Linked DNA regions of Halorhodospira halochloris. The protein of the gene in region 2 interacts with the protein of the main gene of each other region in a pairwise test. Links are inferred from orthologs where the notes say so. Each region holds a gene or a part of one and is shown on either strand. Other genes may lie near its edges. The genes, in order: ligA and leuS.

Region 1 (9,796 bases), 1.0 Mb from region 2 along the record:
TGACCCGCTGCCGATCACGCCGCTCGATAGTCAATGGCGATTCGCCATCGACCACATCGACAACATTGCGCAGCGCGATCTGCTCGCCATCACCACTCGGCACGGTTAAATCGAGCAACTCCTCCATCTCGATCTGGCGTGCTTGGGCAAGGCGCACCTGGATGGCCACCTCCTCACCGCCCTGTGCCCGATACAAACCGGCCCTGGCACCAGCAACAGCCGCCTCAATGGTATCGGCAATCCGCGATACCGGGACGTTAAGATCCGCAGCCCGGACCCGGTCGATTACCAACCGCTCCTCAGGGGACGAGTCATCCATACTGAAGCTGACGTCGGTGACTCCATCAACACCCTCAATTAGCGACTCGATGCGCTTAGCGATCTGATCGAGCGTCTCGCGCTGATAGCCGTAGACCGAGATACTTAACTCCTCACCATCGGCCCCGGCGCCACCGCGCATCATTCGCATACCCCGCGCCCGCACCCTGACCTCAGCGCCCGGCACCTCATTAGCGAATTCACGACGCAGGCTATCGGCCACCTCCTCAGTGCTGCGCTGACGTTCCGTAAGGGGCACTAGCGCCATGTCTATGCGGCTGGTATGGCCGCCGCCGGCCCGAAAGCCGCCAGTCCCCGAGCTTGAGTCCCAGTGCTCAACCTCGGGGACGTGCTCGAGCACCTGCTGCTCAAGGTGCTGCATGCGCTCATCCATAAACTCGAGGCTGATCCCCGGCTCCCACTCAAAAGAGATGCGCAGGTCGCCCTCATCGGTATCCGGCATCAACTCGGTGCCCAGACGTGGCACCAACGCCATCGCCAAAGCGACGACACTGAAGGCCAGCACCATTACCGCCCCCCGCTGCTTGAGCGCACCGCTTAGCAGGCGCCGATACCCCCACTCTAGACGCTTATACCAGCGCGGCGGACCGCGCCGACGCTGCTGCGGTAAGCGCGCTGCGAGCATCGGCACGACAGTAAAGGCGACCAACAACGAGGCGACCAAGGCAAACCCGACCACCCACGCCAACTGCGAAAACAGCGCCCCGGCCAACCCCTCCAGGAAGATCAGCGGCAGAAATATCGCCAATGTAGTCAGAGTACTTGCAGTAACGGCGGGGGCAACCTCGCTCGTACCTTCGACCGCTGCCCGATAGGCCGGCATACCGCGCTCGCGCCGGGCGAGGATCGACTCCAACACCACGATGGCGTTATCCACCATCAGCCCCACCCCCAGCGCCATGCCGCCGAGGGTCATCAGATTGAGGGTAAACCCGGCAAAGTAGACGAGGGTGAATGTAGTCACCAGGGAGACCGGGATAGCTACGCCGGCAACCGCTGCGGCGCGGAAATCGCGCATAAAGACCAACATCACCAGCAGGGCGAGGACCCCGCCGAAGAGGATAGTCCGTCCCAGGTTGGCCATCGAGCGCTCAATATAAACGGCAGTGTCGCGAACCACCAGCAGGCCGATCTGCGGCATATCTTCGCGCAACTGCTCGATCTCACTGCGCAGGGCACGCGCCGTTTCAACGGTGTTGGCATCGGTTCGCGCCCGCACGCCGAGCCGGATCCCCTGGACCCCATCGACCCGAATGCGCCGAGTCTCTCGCTCGTGGGTATCGCGCACCTCGGCAATATCGGCTAAACGTATCCGCGCGCCATCCTCACCGCGGCCAACGACTACCGTTGCCAAGGTATCCAGATCAGTTACCCGCCCCGGCACCCGCAAGCCCCGCTCGTGACGCCCCTCTTCACGGGTACCGGCAGCCACCTCGAAGTCGGCATCTGCCAAGGCGCTGCGCACATCCTCCAGCGCAAGTCCGACCGCCTGCAGGCGACCCCGATCTACAGCTATCTCAATCTCGCGCTCCAGGCCGCCCCAGATATCCACCGAACCCACCCCGGGGATGCGCTCGAGCCTGTCGCGGACCCGATCCTCAGCAAGCCGGCGCAGCTCGATCGGATCAAGATCGGAGGCTAGGCCGAGCACCATTACCGGCCGGTCGGACATATCGATAAAGCGCAGTCGCGGGCGCTCGACGCCGTCGGGCAGATTGGGCAGAATCCGATCAATGCGCTCGCGAATATCGTTAGCCGCAGCATCCAGATCGGTGCCCCAAGCGAAAGAAAGGATCACATCGCCCTGCCCCTCCGCCGAGGTCGACTCAATACTCTCAACCCCAGCCACCGGAGCGACCGCATTCTCGATCCGCTCAACAACCTGCGACTCAACTTCCTCGGGCCCGGCCCCTTCATAGGAGGCGGATATCCGCACAGTCGGATAATCGACCTCGGGCATCAGGTCGATAGGCAACCGGTCAAGAGAATTAAGCCCCAATATGACCGCTATCAGTGTCACCATAACGGTGAACACCGGGCGCTGCCCACAAAACGCGGCTAACTTCACAGCGCCTCCAACTGCTCACCGACTATTTCTACCTCGGCCTGCTCACCAATCAGGTGCTGACCGAGAGTAACCACTTGAGCACCCTCACCTAGCTCCTCATCCACAGGCCTAACCACGACCCGGGAGTCACTGCGCAAGCCGACCTCGACCGCCACCTGTCGCGCCTTAAGGACTTCTTCGCCATCCTCGTCTTGCTCGGGAGTTACCGGGTAAATCACCGTCCTGCCCCCACGTCGGGCGATGGCATCGTAGGGCACGGTCAAGGCGTCTTCGATCTTATCGACTTGCAAGGAGACACGCGTGAACATACCTGGGCGCAATAGACCTTGCGGATTCGGCACTCGCAACTCGACACGGGCTTGCCGGGTTCCGGCCTGAAATAGCGGGGCCAAACGCACCACTTCGGCATCAAAACTGGCCTGCGGGTAAGCGGAAACACTCAACTGAGCACCTTGCCCGGGGCTGATAAGCCCATAATCGCGCTCGGAGACGAACGTCACTGCACGCAGCTCGGAGAGATCGAGCAATGAGAGAATGGGTTCGTTGGCGCTGACAGTAGCCCCTGGGTCGATAAAGCGCTCACCGACCACCCGCTCACCCTCGCCCCCTTCCCAGTCGGCACGGATCTCGGTGAATGACAGGCGAATACGCGCTGCACTCAAGGCGGCCTGGCGTTGCGCTATGCGGGCCTCAGCGAGCTGCTTACGGCTACGCTCGGCGGCCACTTGCGCCTCAGCGGCCTCAAGGTCTGCCGCTGAGGCAATCTCACGTTCACGCAGGTCACGGGTACGGGACAGCTCTCGCTCAGCGTTCTGCAGCGTCGATTCGCGCTCTGCAAGCTCGGCCCGCGCCACCTCGAGTTCGGCCTCAGCCTGGGCAACCTCTTGTTCTATCTCCCGCTGATCAAGCCGGGCGAGCAGATCGCCCTGCTCAACAACATCCCCGATACGCACCTCAACACTGCGTATCTCTGCACCGATTTTAGGCGCAACCTCGTAAGAGGAGAGCGCCTCCAAGCTACCATCGAGGCGTCGAATATCGCGCATATCTCGCCGCTCGATAGTACCTACTTCAACGGCAACGCCTCGGCCATCGCGGTCCCGCTCACCATCAGCGGGGCCGCCTTCAATCAGAAAAATAGCCGCGGCGCCAGCCGCTATACAGGCGCTGAGCAACCACACCCAGCGCCGGGCAACCGCCCCTAGGATCTGTCTTAACATCGGGATTCAATCAATACCGGCAACTCAATATTAAAGAAATTTGCTATGTGCTAAGTTTACCAATGTCTTGATTGGTTTTGTTCAAAAGAATTGCAAGGATTTGTGAGGAAGTTATGTTTGTGTGCAGTGTGATGGCTCGATGTATCTGGGCGCCTCTAAAAACCACCCGCTAAGCCTGGAGCTGCCTAGATGTGGGGGGCTTGGCGCCACGGATGGCGCCATGAAGCCTCCAGGGATGGGTTCACGGCGTCCTCCACACCTAGGCAGCCCTAGGCTTGGAGGGTGGTTTTTAGAGGCAGCCTACTGAGAGGTTTGGGTAGAGTGGCGTAACTCAACAGTCTTTTGAACATAATTGAGTGAATTCCCCCTCATCCAAAACCGTAATCCCTAACTCCCGGGCTTTGGACAGTTTACTGCCGGCATCTTCGCCAGCAACCACATAATCGGTCCGTCGCGAGACGCTACCGGTTACCTTCCCGCCCTGCCGTTCTATAGCCGCCTTGGCCTCGCTTCTCGTCATACCCTGTAGGCTGCCGGTTAAGACAATGCTCTTGCCGGACAAAGGCGCCTGCTCTCCACCAGCTTCGCCCGCAGAGCCGCCTGGCTGCCGCGGTTCCGGCCAGCTTACCCCGGCAGCACAAAGGCGCTCAATTACCCCACGGTTATGCTCTTCGGCAAAAAAGCGAACGATCGACTGCGCGACTACCGGTCCGATATCCTCAAGCTGCTCAAGCTCTTCAACCGGTGCAGCCATGATCCGCAACAACGCCTCGCTAGTGATATGCGATTGCTCTGGCAGCCCCAAATACTGGCGCAATAGCACGCTAGCCCCCCTGCTATCATCTGCACTATCCGCAGGGGCTATCTCTTGGCACAAAGTGCTCGCCGCAGCCGCTAAGCGCTGCGCAGTCACTTCGCCGACGTGCATAATACCGAGCGCATAGATGAACCTATCGAGACTACTCCGCCGGGCTCGAGCCAGGGCGTTGAGAAGATTATCCGCCGATTTATCGCCCATCCTCTCCAAGCCGGCGAGCTGTTCGTGGCGCAAGTAAAAAAGATCGGCGACATCCCGAACCAGCCCCTTAGCAACCAGCTGCTCGATTATCTTTTCGCCGAGGCCATCTATATCCAAGGCCCGGCGCGAGGCGAAATGCTGCACCGCTCCCTCAAGCTGCGCCGGACAGGAGAGCCCGCCGACACACCGATGGGCCGCCTCACCGGCAAGGCGCACCACTTCAGCCCCGCACTGCGGACAAGCCCTCACACGCTCCTCAAAACGCCAGGGCTGCGCCTCGCCTGGGCGCTTATCAAGGACCACATCGGTAATCTCGGGGATGACATCGCCGGCCCGGCGCACCATCACCGTATCCCCTTCACGGACATCTTTGCGCGCCAGTTCATCGGCATTATGCAGACTCGCTCGCGAAACCGTTACCCCACCGATATCGACCGGCTCCAAGCGGGCCAACGGGGTGATCTTACCGGTGCGACCCACCGAGGGGACGATCTGGCGAACCGTAGTTGTCGCCTCACGGGCCGGCAGCTTAAAGGCAATAGCCCAGCGCGGGGCACGGGCAGTAAAGCCGAGCTCGTCACGCGTCGCCAAATCATCTACCTTGAACACCGCGCCATCGATCTCGAACTCTAGCTCATCACGCTGCTCAATGAGCTGCTGATGGAAGCGGTGGCACTCCTCTACTCCGCTGAGGCTGCGCAGCGGCTCACTTACCCGAAAACCCCACTTGCTTAGCCACTGGAGAACCTGCCAGTGGCTGAGCGCACCGGTAGCACGCGGCTCGCCTACCCCGAAGACAAAGAGGGTTAACGGGCGCTTGGCGGTAATCCGTGGATCGAGCTGACGCAGCGAACCGGCAGCAGCGTTGCGCGGATTGGCGAATGGGCGCTCCCCGGCTTGCCAACGCTGCTCATTGAGTGCCTCGAAATCCGCCTTGCGGATCACAACCTCGCCGCGCACCTCAAAGCGCGCAGGGTAGCCGCTACCACGCAGGCGCAACGGTACACTGCCAATGGTACGGACATTAGCGGTAACATCCTCACCAGCCCGCCCGTCACCGCGGGTGCCCGCGCGCACTAGCTGCCCATCAACGTAGGTCAGGCTCAGGGAGATGCCATCGAGTTTGGGTTCACCGGTGTAGGCTATCTGTTCAGCGCCACTGAGTTCCCGAATCCGCCGGTCAAAGTCGTCGAGATCGCCCGGTTCGAAGGCATTGTCCAGGGAGAGCATAGGACTGTCATGATGGAGTGTTGCCAGCTCACTCTGCGGACTCCCCGCAACCCGCTGGGTCGGCGAATCGGCAGTTATCAGTTCCGGGTGGCTTTGCTCAAGGCGCCGCAGTTCGGCAAAGAGGGCATCGTACTCGGAGTCGGCTATGCTTGGCCGATCAAGCACATAGTAGCGATAATCGTGTTCGGCGATTTCGCGGCGTAACTGCTCGACTTGTTGCTGCACTGCAGCGTAGTCTTTTGAATTATCGATTTCGCTCACGTTATTGCTTATGCATGGCAATATGCAGTTGACGGCGATGCTCGCGCAGCTGCTCACGCATGTGCTCGGCAACCTGACGGCTTAAAGTCGACCGCGTACTATCGAGTAAGGTTCCATCGAGATGGCGCGAGACATGGTAGGCAGTGGCCAGCAAGGTATCAAGGGCCTCTTCACCGTCAACCGGCAGCGGTAACTGCATAAAGAAGGCCAGCCCCGGAGTCTGCAAGCGCGGCAAGGTCTGCTCAGGATCAAGGTATCCTGGCTCAACCATGCTAGCCACACTAAAGATCGTGAATTGCCCGATCTCGCTGCGCCCCCGCCGATGCCAGATGCGGTGCTCACCGGGCACCATGCGCACTGACTCTAAGGCCGCCGCGATATCCGGGCCATTAAAGCGCTGCCCCTCCCGCGCCCCGACATAGACTACTACGACCTTCTCGGCCTCGGGGACGCTGCCGGTGCGATAGGCATTCATCTCCACCTGAGATGCCGGCGAGAGCTTCAGCGGCGGCGGCTCGCTGCGCTGCTCTTGATGGCTCTGGCCACCACCCTCAGCAGCGCTCACCGGGCGGTCAGCACTATCTGGCGACACTGGCTCATCGGCGCTAGCAGAGCCTCTGGCAACACCCTGTCTGTCGCTCACATCTGACGCGGCAGCTTGCTGACTGGAAACGGACTGATTGGCTTCAGGCTGTTTTGGATCTTTTGGCGCAGCTCGGGTTTGAGCCGATTGGGGCTGCTCAAGCTCTGTAGCGGCTGTATCGGTTTGCTTTTGATCGGGCCGTTTCTGGCCGGATCCTTTCTGGCCGGATCCTTTCTGGTCGGATCCTTTCCGGGCGGGCTGACTCTTATCGGACTCCGCCGGTGCGGGCTTTGACGCTGCAGGAGCTGCCGATTGCACATCTTCGCGGGGCTCATCTTCCTGCCACCAGGGCCCCTCCGGGCCGACTCCGGTATCAGCGACCGTACTGCTGCCACTACTCGGCTGTGCAGTGGGCTCAGCAGCGGATCCAGCAACCGAGCGTTTATGGGCATCTGTACCGGCTTGATTACGGCCACTTCCGGAAGCCGGCTGATGCCGCTCGATGTCAGCATAAACCCCGGAGCCACCACGCTCCTGCTCATCCTCTCTGAGTAGATCATCGATACTCTGCAGGGCATCCTCATCAATAAAGGGGGTATCATAGTTCGGCGCCGGCGGATGGTCATAGGGGGCATCCAGATCATCGATAAAGACCTTATCCTTATTCTGTTCCGGCGAGCCGCCAGCAAACCAGCGCGAGCTTTTAGTCTTGAGACCCTCTTTGCTACTAGAGCTACTCGGATCACCTTGGCTTCCGGAGCCACTCTCCCTGGCCCGACGGCGCTTCTCCCGCCACCGCCCGACGAGATAAATGGCCACCAGCACCAAAAGACCGATGCCAAGGATTGTCCAGCGTAAAGGATCCATGGCTTACCTCTCTCCCAGCAGTGCAGCGCAGCTGTCGGGGCGCATCGGGTTACTATCAACTCGAGTCATAAAACAGCTCCCATCAGGCACCAGCCATCTCCGCAGCCTCTTTTACATCGACCGCAACCAGCCGCGATACCCCCGGCTCATTCATGGTCACACCCAATAAGTGCGACACCCGCTCCATGGTAGTACGATTGTGGGTAATCAGGATAAACTGCACACGCTCCGACATTTCAGCCACCAAATCGCAAAATCGCCCTACATTGGCCTCATCAAGCGGCGCATCGACCTCATCCAGCAGGCAAAATGGCGCCGGATTGAGGTTAAATATAGCAAATACCAAGGCCACCGCGGTCAATGCCTTCTCCCCACCAGACAACATATGGATGTTGGTGATCCGTTTGCCTGGCGGTTGAGCAAGGACTACCACCCCGGTAGAGAGTAAATCGTCGTCGGTCAGCTCCAGGTAGGCCCGCCCGCCACCAAATAGGCGCGGGAAGAGCTTACCCAACTCTTGATTAACCTGCTCAAAGGTCTCACGAAAACGCGAACGGGTCTCCCGGTCAATGCGGCGAATGGCGCTCTCAAGGGTCTCAAGGGCCTCGGTCAAATCAGTGTACTGCTGATCGAGATAGCTGCGCCGCTCCTCGAGCTGCTCACACTCATCGATGGCCGCCAGATTAACCGAACCGAGACGGCGAATACGCTCCGCAGTCTTCTCCAGGGCGTCATCCCAGGCACTGATGTCTACCTCTTCAGCGTCACTGGGCAACCGCTGCTCGATGGCCTGTTCATCCTCACCCAGTTCGGCCAGAGCAGTCTCTTCGTGGCTGCGATGGACGCGCAACTCGCCTAACTCCAAGCGCTGCGACTCAAGCTGCTCGCGCAAAGACTCAGCGCGCTGTTCAGCTTCCAGACGCTGGCGATCCTGCTCGCGTAGGCGCCTATCGAGCTCTTCACTGTCGCGGCGCAGCTGCTGCAATTCGCTCTCGAGTTGACTGCGCTGCTCAAGGAGGGACTCGCGCTTAGCGCGCAGTTCACCAACCGGACTGTCCTCCTCGGCTAGGGCCGCGGCGAGTTCATCGCGCTGCTTCATCAGTCGCTCGCGCTGTTCGGCAGCCTTATCCAGCTGTTTACTTAACGAATCCAGCGCGGTCTGCGCCTGCTGGCGCTGCATGGACAGATCATGACGGCGCTCACGCGCTGAGCGCAAGCGCTCGGCGGCCTGTTCCAGATTATCCCGCAGCTGTTCGCGCTCAACCTCCAACTCCTCAAGCCCGGCACCGGTCTGCGCCGCCTCCTCAGCTGCCTTTTGCGCAGCTTGATCGGCCTCAGCGCATTCGCTCTGGGCAGAGCTTTGCTGGGCGATCAGCCGCTGCCGCTCGTCGGCCAGCTCAGCACGGCGCTGCTCAGCTCGCTCAAGCTGCTCGCGGCGCTGCTCCAAACGAGCTGCCAGTTCGGCTTGACGGCGATTGAGCGGCCCCAATTCGGCAGCCTTCTCATCGCGCTGGGCCTGCGCCTGACTAACACCATCGCGTGCCGCGGCGAGCTTTTCAGTGAGCTCAGCAAGGCGCTCCTCAGCCGCCTCAAGCTCAGCCCGCAATTGCTGCATCTGCTGTTCGCGCTCCAGGACCCCGCTCTCAGGCTGACCGGTGGCAGGTGTGCGCAACCAATCGCTACCCAGCCATACCCCCTCAGGGGTAACAATACTCTCTCCTGCCCGCAACTCAGAGCGCAGGCCCAGCGCCTGCTCCAGGCTGTCCGCGCAGCGCACCCCGGCGAGCAGCTCACGCAGCACCGCGGCACCGCTGACATGCTCGAGCAGATATCCCGAGCCGGGCCCGTCCTCATGAGCCGGGGGGTGTTGTCCCGTGCAACTTATCAAAACAACCCCCGGTCCTGTACTTTGATCTTGCCCCCTACTTTCGCCTTGACCTGCTAAAGCCTTCTCTACCAGCTCGCTTGAGGTGATCTCATCGTGCTCGACACAGACCCCCTGCAGCATCTCAGCGAGCACCACCTCCAGTGCCTGCGCCCAGCGGCTGTCCACCTGCAGCCGCTCGGCAAGGCGCGGGGCATCACCCCAGCCCTGCTGCTCAAGCCACTCGCGCAGTTCGCCACCGTCTCTGCCTAAGGCAGCCTCCTGCAGGGTCTCCAATGAGGTCAACCGGGCGCGGGTATCGCTAACCTCCTCGCGCGCCTGCTCT
Region 2 (9,938 bases):
CACACCGGGGCGGATGAGTGGCGCTGGCGAAGTTTTAGAGGTTCCCTGTAATGCAGATGCTCTAATAATGGCAGGGCCAAGTAAGTACTTTGGGTTAATCTTCAAAATCGCCGTAGCCGGTGCGAATAAATTCCTCATTATCGCAGCCAGGGCACTTCGGGATAGCCTCAGGGCGGGAAAAGCTCAGTTCGCGGCCGCAGGAGAAGCACTGCAAGGTGCCTGGCCCAGCAACCTCACCACTGTGATATACACTTGGTTCGCCGGTGGTAGTGAACCCTTGCAACTCCAGTTTGGTGCGATCAGCGATGGATGAGAAGGCCTCCCATAGCCAGCTCTCAAGCATTTGCAGATCCATGCGCAGCCAGTCACCTAGATGTGGATCATCATCACTGCTTTGAGCGAGCCAAGCACCGGCTTCTTCAGCATCTCGGCGCAGATAGTGCTCTACCTGGTTAGCCTCTTCGTGAGTTAACTCACCATTGTTAATGCACTCTTGTTTGGCATGGCTTAACGCCTCGCTGAGGGAGGGGACGTGCTCCTCAGCTTCTGCGAATATCTTTCTGACCCTATCTAGTAGTAGCTCATAACCTTGGCTTAGGCGATCTTGATTCTCCGCTTCAGGGTTGCTCATTGGCCTCTCCTTGATCTAATCGTGCCCCTTCTATGAACAGTTTCTATGTTCAGCTCTTCGGTTGCAACTCACCCTGAGTTATCCTTAAAGGGATTATCGGGCTCTCTCTGGAGGGCTGGGTGGTTCACAGCGACTTTTTGAGGGGCTCTGACGGGCTAATTAGTCATGCTATCAATCCACATCAATAATGCGAGCGCAATGGAAGAGCAGTACCAACCCCAGAAAATAGAGACTCAAGCCCAGCAGTATTGGCAGGAGAAAGAATCCTTCCGTGCCACTGAGGGCGATTCACGCCCCAAGTACTACTGTTTGTCCATGTTCCCATACCCAAGCGGCCGGCTGCACATGGGCCATGTCCGCAACTATACCATCGGCGACGTGGTTAGCCGCTACAAACGCATGCAAGGGTATAACGTGCTCCAGCCCATGGGCTGGGACGCCTTCGGTCTGCCGGCAGAGAATGCCGCAATGGAGCGTGGCGTTCCCCCTGCGGCATGGACAAGGGAAAATATCGAGGCCATGCGCGAGCAGCTCCAACGCCTCGGCTTTGGCTATGACTGGCAGCGCGAACTGGCGACCTGCGACCCGCAGTACTATCGCTGGGAGCAGTGGTTGTTTACTCGCCTCTACCGTAAGGGTCTGGTGTATCGTGATACTGCTGCGGTCAACTGGGATCCGGTTGACCAGACGGTGCTCGCCAACGAGCAGGTCATTGATGGTCGTGGTTGGCGTTCTGGAGCCCTCGTCGAGCGCCGCGAGATACCGCAATGGTTTCTGCGGATTACCGATTATGTTGGCGAGCTGCTTGATGGTTTGGATAACCTTAAGGGTTGGCCAGACCAGGTGCTTAATATGCAGCGCAATTGGATCGGACGCTCTGAGGGTGTCGAGCTGAGCTTTGCTCTCGACGGCCGCGATGAGGTTTTGACGGTTTTTACTACTCGTCCTGATACCCTTTATGGCGTTACTTATATGGGTTTGGCCCCCGAACACCCGCTAGCCCTGGAGTTGGCAGCAAGTAATCAGCAGATCGCCGATCTGGTCGACGAGGCTCGCAGCGGAGGTACGGCCGAGGCCGACATGGCAACCCGCGAGAAGCGCGGAGTAGATACCGGTCTGGAGGCAATTCACCCGCTAACTGGGCAGCGAATACCGGTCTGGGTAGCCAATTTTGTCCTTATGGAGTACGGCTCAGGGGCAGTGATGGCAGTGCCTGCTCACGACCAGCGCGATTGGGAGTTTGCTACTCAGTACAACATCCCCATAAAGCCAGTCATCCATCCTGGTGATGGAAGTGATCTCGATATCTCTGAAGGTGCTTTCAGTGACTATGGAGTGCTCGTCGAATCTGGGCCGTTTTCGGGGATGACCTCGCAGAACGCCTTTGTGGCCATAGCCGAGCGCCTCGAAGCTGAGGGCCTTGGTCAGCGCCAGACCCAATATCGGCTGCGGGACTGGGGGATTTCGCGACAGCGCTACTGGGGGGCGCCGATTCCGATAATCCACTGCCCGAGTTGTGGTGCTGTGCCGGTCCCCGATGAGCAGCTGCCGGTCACCTTGCCGGAAGAGGTAGAGATTACCGGTGCCGGCTCCCCGCTCAAGTCAATGCCATCATTCTACTCTACCACCTGCCCTGAGTGTGGTGGGTCTGCTGAGCGCGAGACCGACACCTTCGATACCTTCATGGAGTCGTCGTGGTATTTTGCTCGCTTTGCCTGTGCCGATCAGGATCAGAGCATGCTCGATGAGCGCGCCGACCAGTGGCTGCCGGTAGATCAATACATTGGTGGTATCGAGCACGCGGTCCTTCATCTGCTGTATGCCCGCTTCTTTCATAAGGTGCTTCGCGATGAGGGGCTGGTCAGTTCCGATGAGCCATTTACCCGTCTGTTGACCCAAGGGATGGTCTTAAAAGACGGCGCCAAGATGTCTAAGTCAAAGGGCAATACCGTTGATCCGCAGGAGATGGTGGAGCGTTTTGGGGCTGATACCGTTCGCCTTTTCACCATGTTTGCAGCGCCACCGGATCAATCATTGGAGTGGTCGGACTCCGGAGTCGAAGGATCCTATCGCTTCCTACGCCGTCTCTATGGGTTGGTACGCGATCACGTTAGTGCCGGGGCGCCGCCCGATTTGGATGCGCAAAGCTTGCATGAGTCATTGACAAAGGAGCAGAAAGATCTGCGCCGCAAGGTGCATGAGACAATTGTTAAGGCCTCAGATGACATAGGCAAGCGGTTCACATTCAACACCGCAATAGCTGCGACCATGGAGCTGACCAATGCCCTGGGCAAGGCAGTTGAAGATCAAAGCGATGCCGGTCGGGCCGTGATGCAGGAGGGCCTGGAGACTGCGGTATTGATCCTTGCCCCGATAACCCCGCATTTGTCTCACTACCTGTGGTGGCAGCTAGGTTATGAGCAGCCCGTTGTTGATGCCAGATGGCCGCAGGCCGATGCTAGCGCCTTGGAGCGCGATGAGTTGGAGTTGGTTGTCCAGGTTAATGGCAAGTTGCGTGGTCACGTCACCCTGCCGGCTGATGCCAGCGAAGATGAAGCTCGGCAGGCTGCTTTGCAAGAACCTAATGTACAACGCTTTGTGGAGGGCAAAGAGGTGAAAAAAGTCATCTTCGTGCCAGGCAAGCTGCTCAACGTGGTTGTTGCTAAGTGAGATGAAGATCGGCCACTTCAGAGTCTATTTCAGGGGGGCGCTACTAGCCGTGGTTTTGCTCGGCTTGGTCGTCAGCGCCTGTGGTTGGCAGTTGCGGGGATCGCCTGGGGGTATATCTCTTGCTGGACAGGGCCTTTATGTGATCGACGATATCGGTAGCTCGGATTTGCGTAGGGCTGTGCGCAGGGGCATTGAAGGCGCCGGGGGTAGGCAGGTAGAGAGCCGTAACGAGGCCGACCTAGTTGTGATTCTGCATACGCGAAGCAGCGACCGGGAGACCGCAGCGGTGGGAGTCGGTGGTGATGCCGAGGAGTATCGCTTGGAATATAGAGTGAGCTATAGCGTTGAGGATAGCGCGGGAGATGTGCTCATCGACCGCCAGGCGGCAAATGCAATGCGCACCTTTGCCGAGGTTGAGGGTGGGGCCGATCAACGTCGCCGCCGCGAGGATGATATAGAGGAGGAACTGCGTGACGAGGTTGCGCGGATGATAATGCTGCGTCTGCAGGTTATCTAACCATGCCTGAAACCCCCGAGGCATTTCTGCGCCGGCTCGAGCGACAGCAGGCCCTGCCGCCGGTCTGTCTAATCGCCGGTGAAGAGCCGCTGCTCCAACGCGAGGCAAGCGATGCTTGGCGTGAGGCGGCGCGTCAGTCTGGCTTTTCCGAGCGCGAGGTTTTTGATGTCGACTCAAACTTCGATTGGGGGCGGCTGAATGAGGCGGCTGCGAGCATGTCGATCTTCGGTGATCGGCGCCTGCTTGAGCTGCGTATGCCTAACGGTAAGCCTGGTAATGCCGGCTCTCGTGCTATACAGGTTTATTGCAGCGATCCACCGGATGATGCGCTATTGCTGGTCACCAGCAACCGACTTGATAAAGGTGCGCGCGAATCTGCTTGGGTCAAAGCCATTGAGCAGGCGGGGGTTTTTGTTTATTGTTGGCCATTGCCGCTTGACAAGATGTCGCAGTGGGTGCGGCAGCGCCTGGAGAGAGCCGGCCTAAAGCCTGATAGCGAGGCGGTTGAGCTCATTGTGGAGCGGGCAGAGGGCAATCTTCTTGCCGTCGATCAAGCGGTCGAAAGGCTCCTGCTGCTTAACGGCAAAGGTCCGGTCGGCGCCGATAACGCTGCGCTCTCATTAGCCGACAGCGCTAGATATAGCGTCGATGATTTAGCCGATGCTGCCCTTAATGGAGATCTGCCCAGGGCCCACCGCATACTTGAGATCCTGGAGCAGGAAGGGACTGGCCAACCGCTGATTCTATGGGCCTTGGCTCGTGACATACGAGCTGCCGCCCGCTTATCTGCGGGTGCGGATGATAAGATCCTCTATCAGGAGAAGATATTTAAACGACGCAGCGGCTTGCTGAAGGCCACAGCTAGGCGCCAGCCCACTCATACGTGGCATCGGCTATTGCGCCGTTGCCACGAGGTCGATTGCGCCATCAAGGGAGTTCCCGGAAGTAATCCGCAAGAGGCCTTGAGGGCACTAGTATCGCGCTTGGCTAGAGCGGCTTCGCGGCGCTAGAATCTAGGTGATTGGTAGTGGCTGGTAAACGGTGGCGCCTTTTATAAGTGCCCTCAGGGATACTTGGGAGACTTGTTGTGATGATCATCTATATAGCGGAGAACAATGACTACCGACTCAACGGCCAATATAGCTAAACAAGTCGAGGCGATCGGCAAACGAGCCCGTGCTGCGGGGCGTGAGGTTGCGCGTTCTACCACTGCTGCCCGTAATGCAGCACTGCGGGGCATGGCCGAGCAAATCGAGGCCAACGCCGCGGCCATAGCGGAGGCCAATAAAGAAGACCTCGGCGCAGCCCGCCAGGCAGGGCTGGATGATGCCCTCATTGATCGTATGGAACTAACCTCTGCACGCATCCAGACGATGGCAGATGGGTTGCGCGAGATAGCAGCCCTGCCTGACCCGGTAGGGGCGGTGCGCGAGGTGGCCTCACGGCCTTCGGGTATTCAAGTCGGCAGGATGCGGGTGCCGTTGGGAGTGATCGGCATAATCTATGAGTCACGGCCTAATGTGACCGCGGATGCCGCCGGCCTGTGCATTAAATCGGGCAACGCTGCGATTCTGCGTGGCGGATCTGAGGCAATCAAGTCGAATCAAGCCATTGGTCAGTGTATTCGCTCGGCATTGGTACAGGCTGGCTTGCCTGAAGACGGTGCGCAGGTCATTGCCACTACGGATAGAGATGCGGTTGGCGCACTGATCCAGATGCCCGAGTATGTCGATGTAATTGTGCCTAGAGGGGGTAAATCGCTGGTCGAGAGGATTAGCAATGAGGCGCGCATCCCGGTAATCAAACATCTCGATGGCGTCTGCCATGTTTATATTGACAGCGCTGCTGACATTGATAAAGCGGTTGCCATTGCGGTCAATTCCAAAGTCCAGCGCCTTGGCACTTGTAACACCATGGAGACACTGCTAGTAGCGGCTGATGTTGCCGAGCGCGTCCTCCCCCAGATAGCCGCGCAGTTGCGCCAAGCGGATATTGAATTGCGCGGATGCCCACGGGTTTGCGCCATGGTGCCTGAGGCTATAGCGGCTAGTGAAGAAGATTGGGGAACCGAGTACCTCGGGCCTATCCTCAGCATCACTATCGTCGATGACTTTGATGCTGCGCTTGACCATATACAGCGCTACGGCTCTGGACATACCGAGTCTATAGTTACCGAGAGCTACCCTATGGCACAGCGGTTTTTGCGCGAGGTAGATTCCAGTTCAGTTATGGTTAACGCCTCGACACGTTTCGCCGATGGCTATGAATATGGCCTCGGTGCTGAGATAGGGATAAGTACCGATAAGCTCCACGCACGTGGACCAGTCGGGCTGGAAGGGCTGACTACTGAGAAATTTATCGTAATCGGCGATGGCCATATCCGCGGTGGTTAGCAAGGGGTGACAATCGGTTTGCAGGCAGCCCACCATTCAATAGGTATCCTCGGAGGTACTTTTGATCCCATCCACTATGGCCACTTGCGCCCGGCGGAGGAGGTTCGGGAAGCGTTACAGCTCAGCGAGCTGCGGTTTATGCCGGCGCGCATACCACCGCACCGAGCACGACCTAGACTCAGCCCTCAAGTAAGAGCCGAGTTGGTCGAATTGGCAATCGCCGACAATCCGGCTGCCGTAGTAGATACCCGTGAGCTGCACAGAGAAGGCCCATCGTATACGGTCGATACGCTGGTGCAGATATGGGCGGAGCAGCGCGAGAAGGGTGCCCAGACATCGATTTGCCTGATTCTCGGCTATGATACTTTTCTCGGCTTGCCGGGGTGGTCGCGTTGGCGACAACTCTTCGATTTGGCCCATATTGTCGTCGCTGAGCGCCCTGGTGTAACAGGCCAGATGCCAGCCGAACTGGCCGCTGTACTCGCTGAGCGCCACATCAGTGATCCTGCACTGCTGCATAATCAGGCATTTGGTGGCATATACGTGCAGCCGGTAACCCCCCTGCCAATATCTGCTACTGGCATTCGTAGAGCCCTGGCCAATTGCAAGTCGGTCCGCTATCTGCTGCCCGAAAGGGTAAGGGAGCGCATCGTTGCGGAGTCTCTGTATGGGTATAGACAGTTGTGATGGTTAACTAGAGAGCGCCCTATGCACTTACAAGAGCTTGAAAATATAGTCCGTCAGGCCCTTGAAGATATCAAGGCAGAGCAGACGGTAGTAATTGATGTCCGTGAAAGGACTCCGATTACTGATTTAGTGGTGGTTACTACCGGGAATTCGGGTCGGCATATCCAGTCGATTGCTCGGCACGTGGTTGATGCGGCCAAAAAACAGGGACTATCTAACTTGGCGATCGAAGGCGATCAGGCTGGCTCCGAGTGGGTCTTGATCGACCTAGGAGATGTGGTATTGCACGTCATGACTGCTGAGAGCCGGGATTTCTACCGTCTTGAGCGGATGTGGGAAATGGATGATGAGATGCAAGTTGGGAGCGGTTAGGCAGGCGCCTATAAATCTCCCACCTGAGCCTCCTTGCTCCCCCAGTGTGGAGATCTTGGCGTCAGGGATGGCGCCATGAGCCTTCAGTGATGGATTCACGGCGTCCTCCATACTGGGGCAAGCAGGGCTCTATTATAGGCATACGCTACTAATCTGAATTATGCGCCTAGATCTCATAGCAGTAGGAACTAAGCCACCGAAGTGGGTGCGCGAAGGCTACAACGAGTATGCTGAACGTCTCGGTCGTGGCTGGCGACTGAGTCTAACCGAGGTTGCTGCTGCTCGTAGCAATAACGCTGCCCAGGTTGCTGAACGGGAGGCAGACGGGTTGTTGCGCGCAGTAAAAGACGGTGTCCCATGTATTGCATTTGATGAGCGGGGTGAGGCGCTCAGCACCAGACAGTGGGCCGAGCACTTTGATATCTGGAGTCATCACGGCGGCAGAGCTGCCTTGCTCATCGGTGGAGCCGGTGGCTTAGCTCCGGCTGTCCTGCAGCGGGCTGATAGGCGTTGGTCGTTATCACCGCTGACCCTGCCCCATATGTTGGTGCGGGTTCTGGTTGCCGAGCAAGTATACCGGGCCTGGACCCTTCTCAGTGGCCACCCTTATCATCGGGGATAGACAGCAAACGTAGCATCCACAATTAGCGATTCCCCACGCACTAACTACCGAAAGGAAAGTCAGCCATGGACCAGTTGATAACCCTCGCATCACGTTCCCCGCGACGTAAGGAATTGCTGGAGCTGATAGGGATTAAATACCACTCCATAATGGTGGTGGTTGACGAGACCCCTGATCCAAATGAAGGGGCTGAAATGTATGTCTTGCGAATGGCGTTGGAAAAAGCGCGGCGCGGTTATGCGGTAGCAGAAGGGGGTGCTCCGGCATTAGGGGCTGATACTGCGGTGGTTCTGGACGACCAGATACTCGGCAAACCGAAGGATAAAACACATGCTCGCGATATGTTGCTAAGCCTGAGTGGACATACGCATCGAGTGGTGACTGGGGTAGCTCTAGCAGACGATCGCGAAGCTACTCGTTTGTCGGTCAGCCATGTGACTCTACGTACAATCACGGAAGAAGAAGTCGAACGCTATTGGGCGAGCGGTGAGCCTGCTGATAAGGCGGGAGCGTATGCTATACAGGGTCTAGGGGGGGTGTTCGTCGAGCACTTAGAAGGTAGTTATACTGGGGTTATGGGGCTGCCGTTGTATGAGACAACACTCCTGTTCGACGAATTCGCCTTACCCTGGAGAGAGGGCTGGTCCGGTTGAGCCAGGAGATTTTGATAAATTTGACTCCGCGTGAAACGCGGGTGGCCCTGGTAGAAAATGGTGTACTCCAGGAAATCCACCTGGAGAGGGCCCAACGGCGCGGCTTGGTAGGCAACATCTACCTAGGCAGTGTACGCCGCGTTTTGCCTGGCATGCAGGCTGCCTTCATTGATGCTGGGCTTGAGAGGACTGCATTTCTTCACGTCTCTGATTTGCAGCGTGATGCCTCTGATCCAGCCCCCCCCATAGATCAACTGATTCGCGAACAGCAGAGCCTTCTTGTCCAGGTGATTAAAGACCCAATCGGGGATAAAGGGGCACGCGTTACCACTCAGATAACCGTGCCTTCACGTTATCTGGTCCTCACCCCAAGTTCTTGCGGTATGGGAATATCCGCGCGCATTGAGGATGAAAGTGAACGTGCGCGGTTACGTTCGATTGGTCAGGCTATCAATGAGCAGAGTGAGGGCGGTATTGGACAGGTTGGGCTGATTTTTCGCACAGCGGCAGAGGGCGCCTGTGCAGAGGAGATAAGCTCTGATCGGGAATTCCTGCTCCGCTTGTGGGACTCGATAGGCAAGCGTGCCGCCAGTGCTCAACCGGGCACTCTGGTGCACGAGGATCTACCGCTTTATCAGCGCGCTATGCGCGATTTGGCGAATCGCGATTTGGAACGGGTACGGGTAGATTCTCACGAAGGCTATCAGCGCCTGCTCGAATTCTGCTCCGATCTATTGCCTCACACGCTAGAGCGGATAGAGCTATACTCTGGTGAGCGACCGATTTTTGACCTTTATGGGATAGAGGATGAGATAGAGAGGGCTTTAGCGAGACGCGTCGACCTTAAATCAGGCGGCCACTTGGTAATAGATCAGACCGAGGCGATGACCATTGTTGATGTCAACACAGGTGGGTTTGTCGGTCATCGCAATGTTGATGAGACGATTTTTAAGACTAACCTTGAAGCGGCTCAAGCTATAGCAAGGCAGCTGCGTTTACGTAATATCGGTGGGATTATTATCGTCGACTTCATCGACATGAACGATCCCGAGCACCAGCGGCAGGTGTTGCGGGCACTGGAAAAGTCTCTGGACAGGGATCATGCCAAAACCCAGATCGGTGAGGTTTCCGCACTCGGTTTGGTGGAGATGACCCGCAAGCGAACGCGCGAGAGCCTGGAACAGCTCACCTGCCAGGCATGTCCGAATTGCGACGGCAGGGGCACTGTCAAGACGGCGGAGACCGTCTCCTACGAGATATTCCGAGAAATTCTTCGAGAAGTACGTCAGTTTGAGTCACAGCGGATTATGGTTCTTGCCGCCCCTTCAGTAGTAGAAACACTGCTTGATGAGGAATCGACTGGCCTGGCTCACCTTGAGGAGTTCATCGAGCG

What was found.
Region 1: the proteins of leuS (region 2) and ligA interact in binary tests that used the Escherichia coli proteins (3 or more experiments, as listed by UniProt). The link is inferred for Halorhodospira halochloris from one-to-one orthologs.

What each region holds. Positions count from the first base shown.
Region 1 is NZ_AP017372.2:1,025,916-1,035,711, reverse strand. What follows is about bases 3,548-6,517. They hold ligA (NAD-dependent DNA ligase LigA), read right to left. Parts: upstream 6,137-6,517; coding sequence 3,959-6,136; downstream 3,548-3,958. Other genes in these bases: zipA (cell division protein ZipA), read right to left, coding at 6,138-6,517; HH1059_RS04785 (efflux RND transporter periplasmic adaptor subunit), read right to left, coding at 3,548-3,627. Outside these bases: HH1059_RS04790 (efflux RND transporter permease subunit), read right to left, coding at 1-2,407; more of HH1059_RS04785, read right to left, coding at 2,404-3,547; more of zipA, read right to left, coding at 6,518-7,586; chromosome segregation protein SMC, read right to left, coding at 7,669-9,796. UniProt on the Escherichia coli protein: DNA ligase that catalyzes the formation of phosphodiester linkages between 5'-phosphoryl and 3'-hydroxyl groups in double-stranded DNA using NAD as a coenzyme and as the energy source for the reaction.
Region 2 is NZ_AP017372.2:2,040,956-2,050,893, reverse strand. The notes cover bases 454-3,565. They hold leuS (leucine--tRNA ligase), read left to right. Parts: upstream 454-829; coding sequence 830-3,301; downstream 3,302-3,565. Other genes in these bases: HH1059_RS09390 (LPS-assembly lipoprotein LptE), read left to right, coding at 3,288-3,565; HH1059_RS09400 (zinc ribbon-containing protein), read right to left, coding at 454-631. Also shown: more of HH1059_RS09400, read right to left, coding at 95-453; more of HH1059_RS09390, read left to right, coding at 3,566-3,818; holA (DNA polymerase III subunit delta), read left to right, coding at 3,821-4,828; HH1059_RS09380 (glutamate-5-semialdehyde dehydrogenase), read left to right, coding at 4,934-6,211; nadD (nicotinate-nucleotide adenylyltransferase), read left to right, coding at 6,218-6,898; rsfS (ribosome silencing factor), read left to right, coding at 6,920-7,270; 23S rRNA (pseudouridine(1915)-N(3))-methyltransferase RlmH, read left to right, coding at 7,431-7,892; HH1059_RS09360 (Maf family protein), read left to right, coding at 7,958-8,545; rng (ribonuclease G), read left to right, coding at 8,542-9,938.